Sporosarcina pasteurii: one gene and its partner. The main gene of each other region encodes a partner of the protein of the gene in region 2 in a complex. Links are inferred from orthologs where the notes say so. Each region holds a gene or a part of one and is shown on either strand. Other genes may lie near its edges.

What was found. The genes of interacting proteins can lie anywhere in the genome.
Region 1: the proteins of AB1H92_RS10025 (region 2) and fabF are in contact, whole or in part, in a solved structure (PDB 6OKG), measured with the Escherichia coli proteins. The link is inferred for Sporosarcina pasteurii from one-to-one orthologs.

What each region holds. Positions count from the first base shown.
Region 1 is NZ_CP160452.1:2,303,654-2,308,884, forward strand. Bases 1,603-4,508 are described here. They hold fabF (beta-ketoacyl-ACP synthase II), read right to left. Parts: upstream 3,722-4,508; coding sequence 2,483-3,721; downstream 1,603-2,482. Other genes in these bases: trpS (tryptophan--tRNA ligase), read left to right, coding at 1,603-2,200; AB1H92_RS10930 (beta-ketoacyl-ACP synthase III), read right to left, coding at 3,777-4,508. Outside these bases: AB1H92_RS10915 (putative glycoside hydrolase), read right to left, coding at 1-694; more of trpS, read left to right, coding at 1,214-1,602; more of AB1H92_RS10930, read right to left, coding at 4,509-4,709; AB1H92_RS10935 (YjzD family protein), read left to right, coding at 4,899-5,081; AB1H92_RS10940 (ATP-dependent Clp protease ATP-binding subunit), read right to left, coding at 5,231-5,231. UniProt on the Escherichia coli protein: Involved in the type II fatty acid elongation cycle. Catalyzes the elongation of a wide range of acyl-ACP by the addition of two carbons from malonyl-ACP to an acyl acceptor.
Region 2 is NZ_CP160452.1:2,123,695-2,128,824, forward strand. The notes cover bases 1,295-4,099. They hold AB1H92_RS10025 (acyl carrier protein), read right to left. Parts: upstream 2,913-4,099; coding sequence 2,676-2,912; downstream 1,295-2,675. Other genes in these bases: smc (chromosome segregation protein SMC), read right to left, coding at 1,295-1,773; rnc (ribonuclease III), read right to left, coding at 1,795-2,535; fabG (3-oxoacyl-[acyl-carrier-protein] reductase), read right to left, coding at 3,117-3,863; fabD (ACP S-malonyltransferase), read right to left, coding at 3,860-4,099. Also shown: more of smc, read right to left, coding at 1-1,294; more of fabD, read right to left, coding at 4,100-4,807; phosphate acyltransferase PlsX, read right to left, coding at 4,804-5,130. UniProt on the Escherichia coli protein: Carrier of the growing fatty acid chain in fatty acid biosynthesis.

The DNA.
Region 1 (5,231 bases), 180 kb from region 2 along the record:
CGTAAGAATATTCTAATGACTCAAAGCGCTTTTCGAAACCTTCCGGGAATCGAACATAGTCAAACTGAATTTCTTGGAAGCCCATTTTCGCCGCCTCTATTGCAATTTCAACATTATAATCCCATACATCCTTCATAAACGGATTGACAAACGCTTCCTTGCGTCCATTTTTCCAAACAGTTTCACCTTCTGTAAATGAAAGATCCGGCCGCTTTTCTGCCAACACTGTATCTTTAAAGACGACGATACGACCAATTGGATAAATTTTCTTTTCTTCTAGTTCTTCTAATAATGCGCGCGGATTCTTAATATAAGATTTACCAATATCCATCGTTGCTAACGAAGAATCTCCCTCAGGAATATACGTTAAATTTCCAAAATCATCTTTAATATCAATGACCATTGCATTTAAATCCGTTGAATCAATTAAATCAACAAGATTTTGAAAACGTGCTCCCCCCGCTGAATGACCAGTTACGTATATGCCACGAACCGCATCAGGGTACTCAAACGTAAGACCCGAGTCATAGCGGAATAAAGTCGACGTTGCGATAATTCGTTTATCAATCTCTTCAAAACCATATGTACGTTCTGTAAAATCTGCCATCTTTTGATTTTTCTCAGCATATCCTATAGTAGGAATTGCTAACATACATGCGACTAGTAATATCGCGAACCAACTTTTTCTCTTCACTTCGACAACATCCTTTCTATTTCACCAGTTTAACAGGGAATTCGCACAAGATAAAGTGACTTTATGAACATTCTTTCTTGCATATCCATGAGTTTCGCATTATAATACAGTCAATTCAACATAAATGTATTTTCCTTAATTCACAAAAAATAAAAAGCATTGAAGGAAAGAGTAATTTTATAACGGCTGGACAGAGAGTCTGTGGTTGGTGCGAACAGGCAGCCTTATTAAATGAATTGGATTCCTGAGCTGAATAGATGAACACAGTTTTATTTGCACATCGTCAGTAGTCTGTTACGTTTCTCCGCGTTAAGGAGTTTGAGTGGCCGTTTCGGCAATTCGGGTGGTATCACGGTTGATCTAAAATCAGTCGTCCCTTTTTTAGGGATGACTGATTTTTTATTTTCAATAACGTTAATTTCATCATTGCTTTATAATTATAGGAAGCCAAACCGACTTTGTACAATTTCATATATCAAACGTTGTCGGTATCGGGAAATTTTTAAGGAGGAAATTCAAATGAAAACTATCTTTTCAGGTGTACAACCAACAGGTACAGTAACAATCGGAAACTATATCGGAGCATTTCGTCAATTTACAGAACTGCAGCATGAATACCATTGTAATTTCTGTATTGTAGACCAACATGCCATTACAGTTCGTCAAGATCCAAAAGAATTGCACCAAACCATTCGTTCACTTGCCGCTTTATATGTAGCTAGCGGGATTGATCCTGAAAAAGCAAATTTATTTATTCAATCCGAGGTGCCTGCACACGCGCAAGCCGCTTGGATTATGCAATGTATTTCGTATATTGGTGAATTGGAACGTATGACCCAATTTAAAGATAAATCCGAAGGGCAAGAAGGAGTTTCAGCTGCACTTCTAACGTATCCACCCTTAATGGCTGCAGATATTCTATTGTACAACACAGATATCGTACCGGTTGGTGATGATCAAACGCAACATTTAGAACTCACAAGAAACTTAGCAGAGCGTTTCAATAGTCGTTACGGTAACACATTGACGATTCCTGAAATTAGAGTCCCAAAAACAGGTGCACGAATTAAATCACTTCAAGAACCAACAAAGAAAATGAGTAAATCTGATCCGAATAAACGAGCAACGATTTCTTTACTTGATACACCGAAAGAAATCGAGAAAAAGATAAAAAGTGCGGTGACTGACTCAGAAGGCATCGTCAAATTTGATGAAGAAAATAAACCTGGCGTCTCAAACTTGCTTGCAATTGAGGCAGCAATGAGCGACCGAACGATTGATGAGGTCGTTGCGAAGTATGATGGTTTACGTTACGGCGACTTTAAAGCAGGTGTTGCAGAAGCAGTCATCAATCACTTAACACCTATCCAAGAAAATTATAACAACCTAATCGAATCCTCTAAATTAGATGACATCTTAGACGAAGGCGCGGAAAAAGCGAATAAAATTGCTTCAGCTACCCTGAAGAGAATGGAAGACGCAATGGGCCTCGGAAGGAAACGATAATAATCATCGTGACTGCCGATATTACTAAAATCGCAAAATCAGGGGTTCGTACAATGTAATATAGCACTGCATCCCATGTATGACCTAGTGTCCTATAGTTTAAATAAATAATAATTTGTGCGGTACTCATTACAAGTAATCCGTAACTAATTAAAAATATAAAAAATCTTGTCACGTATACCTTCCTTTATCTTTTAGTTAACTATATGTATGGACAATGTAAATTTAGACGAAAAAGGTGAACCACTACACATTGTAATGGTTCACCTTTTATTAGATTCATTAGATTTTCTTAAATACTAGTGATGCGTTATGACCGCCAAAACCTAGTGAATTACTCATTGCATATTCAATATCCATTTCGCGTGCCTCATTTGGTACATAGTCGAGGTCGCAATCTGGGTCTGGTGTGTTGTAGTTAATCGTCGGTGGCACAATTCCTTCTTTAAGTGCTTTTACAGTAAAGATTGCTTCGAGTCCACCTGCTGCACCTAATAAGTGTCCAGTCATCGATTTTGTTGAGCTGATTGCTAAGTTTTTAGCATGGTCGCCAAATACCGTTTTTGCCGCCTTCGTTTCAAACTCATCGTTATACGGCGTACTCGTTCCGTGTGCGTTAATATACCCTACTTGAGTAAGTTCCGCACCACTTTGCTCAAGCGCTTGTTTCATCGCTCTCGCAGCGCCTTCACCTTCAGGAGCTGGTGCAGTAATGTGATGCGCATCCCCTGTTGAGCCATACCCTACGATTTCCGCATAAATTTTCGCGCCTCGCTTCACAGCATGGTCATACTCTTCTAGGATAAGAATACCTGCTCCTTCACCAATAATGAAGCCATCACGGTCTGCATCGAATGGGCGTGATGCCGTTGATGGATTTGGATTTAATGATAGTGCTTTATTCGCACAAAAACCTGCGACAGCCATCGTTGTAATCGGTGCTTCAGCGCCGCCTGTTATCATGACATCCGCATCACCACGACGAATCACTTCAAATGCGTCTCCGATTGAATTTGTTCCTGATGCACACGCAGTTACCGAACAAGAGTTGATGCCTTTCGCGCCAAAATGGATAGATACTTGACCAGATGCCATATCTGGAATCATCATCGGAACGAAAAATGGACTTACTCTGCGATATCCTCTCTTTTGGAACATCTCAAATTGTTGTTCATGCGTTTCCATGCCGCCAATCCCGGAACCAATCCAGACACCGGTTTTTAAAGCAAGTTCTTCATCTAAATTTTCTAGACCTGCATCTTCCATTGCCATAATCGAAGCAGCAAGTGCATAATGCGTAAAGCGGTCCATTTTACGTGCTTCTTTTCTTTCAATATATTGTTCAATATCAAAGTTTTTAACTTCTGCAGCAACTTTCACTGGGAATTGTTCGCTATCAAGCCTTGTTAATAAACCAATCCCAGACTCTCCGCTAATGACGGATTTCCAAGATTCTTCTGCAGTATTTCCTACTGGTGATACTGCGCCAACTCCTGTTACAACTACACGTCGTACATTCATTTTTATACTTCCTTTCAATAAATATTGGACCATTTATTAGTATAGTCGATTTGCTTTATTTTCCCCATCTCATACACACAGCGCCCCAAGTTAAGCCTCCGCCAAACCCGACGAAAACTAAGACATCATCGTCTTTTATTTTTCCCTCGGCTAAATCATCGACAAGAGAAATAGGGATAGATGCTGCTGAAGTATTACCGTATTTCTGGATTGTTTTCGACATTTTTTCAATCGGTAATTCCAATCTCTCACGCGAAGCTTCCATAATTCGAATGTTTGCCTGATGAGGAATTAAATAATCTACATCTTCTTTTGAAAGTCCCGCTTTTTCAATTACATTTACAGCTGATTCTCCCATTTGACGAACAGCAAATTTAAATACCTCACGGCCATTCATGACAAGCTTATCATCTTGGTATAAATGCTTTCCACCCGAACCATCTGCGCCAAGTTCGAATGATAAGATTCCGCGGCCCTCACTGACTGCACCAACAATTGCTGCACCAGCTCCATCACCGAATAGGACGGCAGTATTACGGTCTTCCCAGTCTGTGATTTTCGATAGTTTTTCAACCCCAACAACAAGCACGTTTTGATACGTATTTGTCTCAATAAACTGTTTTGCTGTTACAAGACCATACATAAATCCGGCACATGCTGCCGAAAGATCCATTGCTGCTGCATTTTTCGCTCCGAGCTGTTCTTGTAACATCGTCGCAACGGATGGAAATGGACGATCTGGCGTAACAGTCGCAACTAGAATTAAATCAATCTCTTCCGCTGTAATACCAGCATCCTCAATCGCATTAACCGCTGCTTGATAGGCCATATGAGATGTATCCATGTCATCGTCAGCGATATGCCTTTCTTCAATTCCTGTCATCGTACGAATCCATTCATCCGAAGTATCCATACGCTTTTCTAAATCTTCATTTGTTAAAATATGTGGCGGCACAAATTTACCGACGCCTATTAGACCAGCGTTCATTCAATTTCCTCCGTTCATTATTATCTAATATTAGTACCTGGTAGTAATTATAAAAGATTTTAAGCAGATTTACAACAGACCGACACGATTTCGCCAAAATAATCGTATGTTTTATTGGATAATATGTTTCAGAAATGTACATGCTGTGATACAATCGTAAAGGAAATAGTTATGTAGGGGTGAAATCCGTTGAGATTTATTATGGCATTTGTGTGGTCATTTGTATTGGTCGCTTTATTGAACTATGTAGTTGGAGCGATTGCAAACGTTCCATTCGATTTTCAAGCTGGAGTGATGATTTCTCTAGTTATGGCAGTATTGGTTATTCTATTAGGTGAAGCAATTCCAAATCAGGAAGTTTCTGATAACTAATCGTGTTATTTTAAAGGCTATTCAAAAGTGAATACTTTTGGATAGCTTTTTTGCATTAAATAGAACGAATCGGTCATATTAAGTCGCTCTAATTAAACCAATACCAAAAAGACTTCTTAACATAGAAGTCTTTTTGGTAGATTAATGATT
Region 2 (5,130 bases):
AGTAGATTGTTGGATTTTTCGAGAACGCATCACATCTAACGGAAGAAATGTCGCTCTTCCTTTGTTTTGTGTTTTTAAATAACCAATTGCTTTTCTAGCATTCACTTCGGAAGAGGTTACGATATGCTGCATAGCTCCACCGAGTGCTGTTTCAACCGCTTTAACATAATCATTTTCAACAGTGATTAGTTCGGCTACAGCACCTTCTATACCGACTAATTTTCCAGCTTCACGTGCGACAAGTACTTCTTTTACACCTGAATAAAACCCTGAGAAATCCGCCTCTAAGCTTTGCAACGCACGTAAACGGCCTTGCATTTCATGTTGTTTATTATGAGCTTTTTGAAGTAGCTCTTGTTTACTTCTTAAATCATCTTCATGCTTTTTTAATTCAATTGCATCGTTTGTATAGTTTTTTGATGCTTCTTTTGCTGATTTCTTTATACGGTCTAATGCTTGTACTTTAAGTTTCTTATCCGCATTTAACGCTTCTAATCTATTTCTTAAGGATACCGTCTGCTCATTAATTTTCTGAGAAGATGTTTTTTCCCCCAATAGACGTTCCTCGATATGCTTTAGTTCATTTCGAATGGTCGCTTCTTCATTAAGTCCGTCAATATAAGATGACTTTAACTCTTCAATCTCATGCTCAGTTTCTTTAACAGAGCGAGTCAACATTTGAGATGTGTCTTTTATCTCCGCTTTTACTTCTTCATATTCTTTATTTAGGACAGTTACATTATTATAGGATTCTTTTATTTTTTCTTCTAAATCCGCCTGTTCAGCTTTTGCGCTCGTAAATTCAGTCTGCACCCGTTCGATTTGTAAACTAGCATTTCGTTCCTTCTCGACGGATAAGAGACGCCTACCTTCCCACTTTTCAGTTTCTGCGCTTACTTGGACAAGTTTTTGTTGCAATGATTCAAATTTTTCCTCTTGCTGATCCAGTAGCTTTTTTATCGCGGAAGATTCAACTTCATTTTTTTCTATCGCCTCAGCTAATACTTCTTTTTCCGCACGTTGTTTTTCTACGGCTATCAACTTTTCTCGCAATTTTTCATGTAACTTTCTGGCATCGTAATTGAGTAGTAATATATCCGCTTCTCGAACATCTCCAGAGATTTCCGCGTGCTTTTTAGCCGCTTCAGCCTGTTCTTTAAGCGGCTCTATTCTAATATCAAGTTCTTTTAATATATCAAGCACGCGGTCGAGATTATCTGATGTCTCAAACAGTTTATGTTCTGCTTTACGTTTCCTTGTTCTATATTTTAATACGCCTGCAGCTTCATCAAAAATATTTCTGCGATCTTCCGGACGGCTATTTAAGATTTCATCGACGCGTCCTTGAGAAATAATCGAAAATGCTTCTTTCCCAAGTCCAGAATCCATAAATACATCCGTAATGTCTTTTAATCTGCATTGCTGCCTATTTAATAAATAAATACTTTCACCAGAGCGAAAGACACGTCGCGTAACGCTAATTTCAGTGTAATCTAGGGGAAACAAACCTTTACTATTATCAAGAATTAACGTGACTTCTGCAAAGTTAAGTGGCTTTCTAGAATCACTCCCCGCAAAAATCACATCTTCCATCTTGGCACCACGTAAAGATTTCGCCGATTGTTCGCCTAATACCCAACGGATCGCATCGGTAATATTACTTTTTCCACTACCATTGGGTCCGACGACAGCTGTAACGCCTGGCACGAAATCTACACCTATACGTTCTGCAAATGATTTGAACCCTATTATTTCAAGCCTTTTTAAAAACATCTAAATCTTCTCCTCAACCTGCTAGCTCTTAAGTTCTGCAATTGCATGTCGGGCCGCTTCCTGCTCTGCTTCTTTCTTCGACCTACCTTTTCCGGTACCGAGTGTTTCTTCATCTAACTGTACAACAGTGATAAATACTTTTGCATGGGCAGGGCCCTTTTCCTCTACTACTTCATAATGAAGCTGTCCATTATTCGTTTGTTGGACAATTTCCTGTAACCGACTTTTATAATCCATCACATGCGAAAAAGCACCGACACTTACTTTTGGAAATACTACTTTTTCAAGAAATGCGGTTACTGCTTCCATGCCTTGATCAGTGTATAGCGCACCGATGAAAGCTTCAAAAACATCTGCTAAGAGAGCCGGACGTGTTCTTCCACCTGTCTGTTCTTCCCCTTTACCTAAAAGAACATAACGACCAAATTCAAGTTCATTCGCAAAGGAAACAAGTGCTGGTTCACAAACAATTGCAGCCCTTAACTTTGTCAATTCACCTTCACTCATCGTAGGTTCAGTCGTATAAAGAAACTGGGAAACACCTAACTCTAACACTGCATCCCCTAAAAATTCAAGTCGCTCATTATCCGTATATTTTTTTCTTCGATGCTCATTCACATATGATGAATGCGTAAATGCATTGTATAAAAGTGACACTTCCTCAAATTGAATCGCAAGTTTTCGTTGCAATTCCTCAAAGTCTTTTCGAACTGTTTGTGGAAGGATCATTTTAGGATTCGTTGTTGTACGTTTACTTGTCATAAGAACGATTCTGCCTTTCCTACGTAATGTATATAATTTTACCTTTTTCAACGACCAGTTGCAAAGTAAAAAAGAGACGCTTCCATCCATTTCAAAGGAAAAGGATAAAAGCGCCTCAGCTAAATTGCATTAGCTTCTAATTAGTTCACTTTTGTTTCGATATATGAAACTGCATCGCCGACAGTTGCAATTTTCTCTGCATCATCATCAGAAATCTCCATATCGAACTCATCTTCTAATTCCATTACAAGCTCAACTACGTCTAGTGAATCTGCACCGAGATCATCACGGAAAGATGCTTCTGCTTTAACTTCGCTTTCATCGACACCTAGACGGTCTACGATTACTTTAGTTACTCGTTCAGTTACTGTTGCCAAATTTGTCACCTCCCCTCAATGATTAAGTAAAAGCGTAAGCGCCTGGTCAGAGACGACAGGCATAAGGCGGTTTGGCGAAGCGGCGCTCTTTGCCGCACAGCCGAAACGACTTATGACCCGAGTCTCTAGGCGCTGAAGCTGGATAGTAAAAGCATAGGCTTCGAAACTGGATATAACTATGTGAAAGGCGCTCCCCTTCACTACTTACATCACCATTCCGCCGTCAACATGGATGGTTTGTCCTGTAATATAATCTGCGTCTTCCGATAGTAAGAATAACACAGTCTTAGCGACATGTTCAGCATTCCCTAGTTTCGCTAATGGAATCGTCGCAAGCATTTGTTCTTTTACATCTTCGCTTAATGCATCGGTCATTTCTGTTGTAATAAATCCTGGCGCTACTGCATTGACATAGATATTACGTGATGCCAATTCTTTCGCTGACGTCTTCGTTAATCCGATTACCCCTGCTTTTGCCGCCACATAATTTGCTTGTCCTGGATTTCCTGAAACACCAACGATGGAAGCAACATTGACAATTTTACCTGCACGTTGGCGCATCATTTGACGTGTAACACCTTTCGTGCAGAGGAAAACGCCTTTTAAGTTAATGTCAATGACATCATCCCACTCGTCTTCTTTCATTCGCATGAGCAAATTATCTTTTGTAATTCCAGCGTTATTTACAAGTATATCAATTGAACCGAATGTTGCAATTGTCTCGTCCACTAAGTTTGTCACACTATCCGCGTTAGACACATCTGCTTGGATTGCAAATGCTTCTCCGCCTGCTTCTTGAATTAGTTGAACAACTTCTTCTGCTTTTTCTTTACTGCCGCTATAGTTGACCACTACTTTAGCGCCTTCACGCCCTAACTGAAGTGCAATTTCACGCCCAATACCGCGCGAAGCACCTGTGACGATTGCTGATTTCCCTTCAAATCTACTCACTTTGACCACCCTTTCGAAGCTTCCAATACTTCCGCTAATGATTGCTCATCGTAAACCGATAACACGGTTGCTTTTCTATCAATCTTCTTAATTAAGCCACTCAACACTTTACCTGGCCCACATTCGATAAAATGTGTCACACCATTTTCTAGCATTGTTCGAACAGAATCTTCCCAACGTACTGGAGAATATAACTGTTCGACGAGTAAATCCTTTAACTGGTTGCTATCCTCAACAATCTCCGCATTAACATTCGCAATGATTGGTGGTGTTGCGTCATGCATTGTAATTTCATCAAGCGTCGCCTTAAGTTTCTCAGCAGCCGGCTTCATAAGCGAAGAGTGGAATGGACCACTCACATCTAACGGAATGGCTCTTCTAGCTCCCGCTTCTTTTAATTCGTGACAAGCTTTTTCAACGCCTGCTTTCGTTCCGGAAATGACGATTTGGCCAGGGCAGTTCAAATTCGCTGGTTGTACAGCATCCCCGCTCTCTGTAATCTTATTCGTAATTTCGGATACCGTTTCAGCATCCAATCCAAGGATAGCCGCCATCGCACCAACACCTGCTGGTACTGCTTCATTCATATACAAACCACGTTTATGAACAGCTAATACACCTTCTTCAAACGTAAGAACACCTGAAGCTACGAGCGCTGTATACTCACCAAGACTATGGCCTGCTGTATAATCTGGTTGAATTCCTTCTTCTTTTAAGCGACTCGCAATCATCGCGCCTACAGTTAACAATGCAGGTTGCGCATTGTAAGTAACTGTCAATTCTTCCTGAGGCCCTTCTTCAATTAGTTCACTTAATGAAAAGCCTAGTACACGGTCAGCATTCGTAAAAAACTCTTTACTCTGCTCATGATTCTCTACTAACTCAGTACCCATTCCTACTTTCTGAGAACCTTGTCCAGGAAATACGAAAGCAATCTTCGTCATTTTGTTAACCCCTTCCCAATCGTTTCATGAATCGTTTCTGTCACTTCATATTGCACCATTGTTCTTGCTTGGCGAATTGCATTATAAATTGCACGGGCATTTGACGAGCCATGCGCTTTAATAATTGGAGCTTTTAGGCCAAATAACCCTGCACCGCCATATTCGGAGTAATCCATTTTATTTTTCAATCCGCCTAACTCGTTCTTCACAAGTGCAGCAGATAGTTTAGTTTTCATCGAGGACATATACACTTCTTTAAGCATTGTGAAAAAGCCAAGTGCAGTTCCTTCAATTGTTTTCAATACCATATTGCCTGTAAAGCC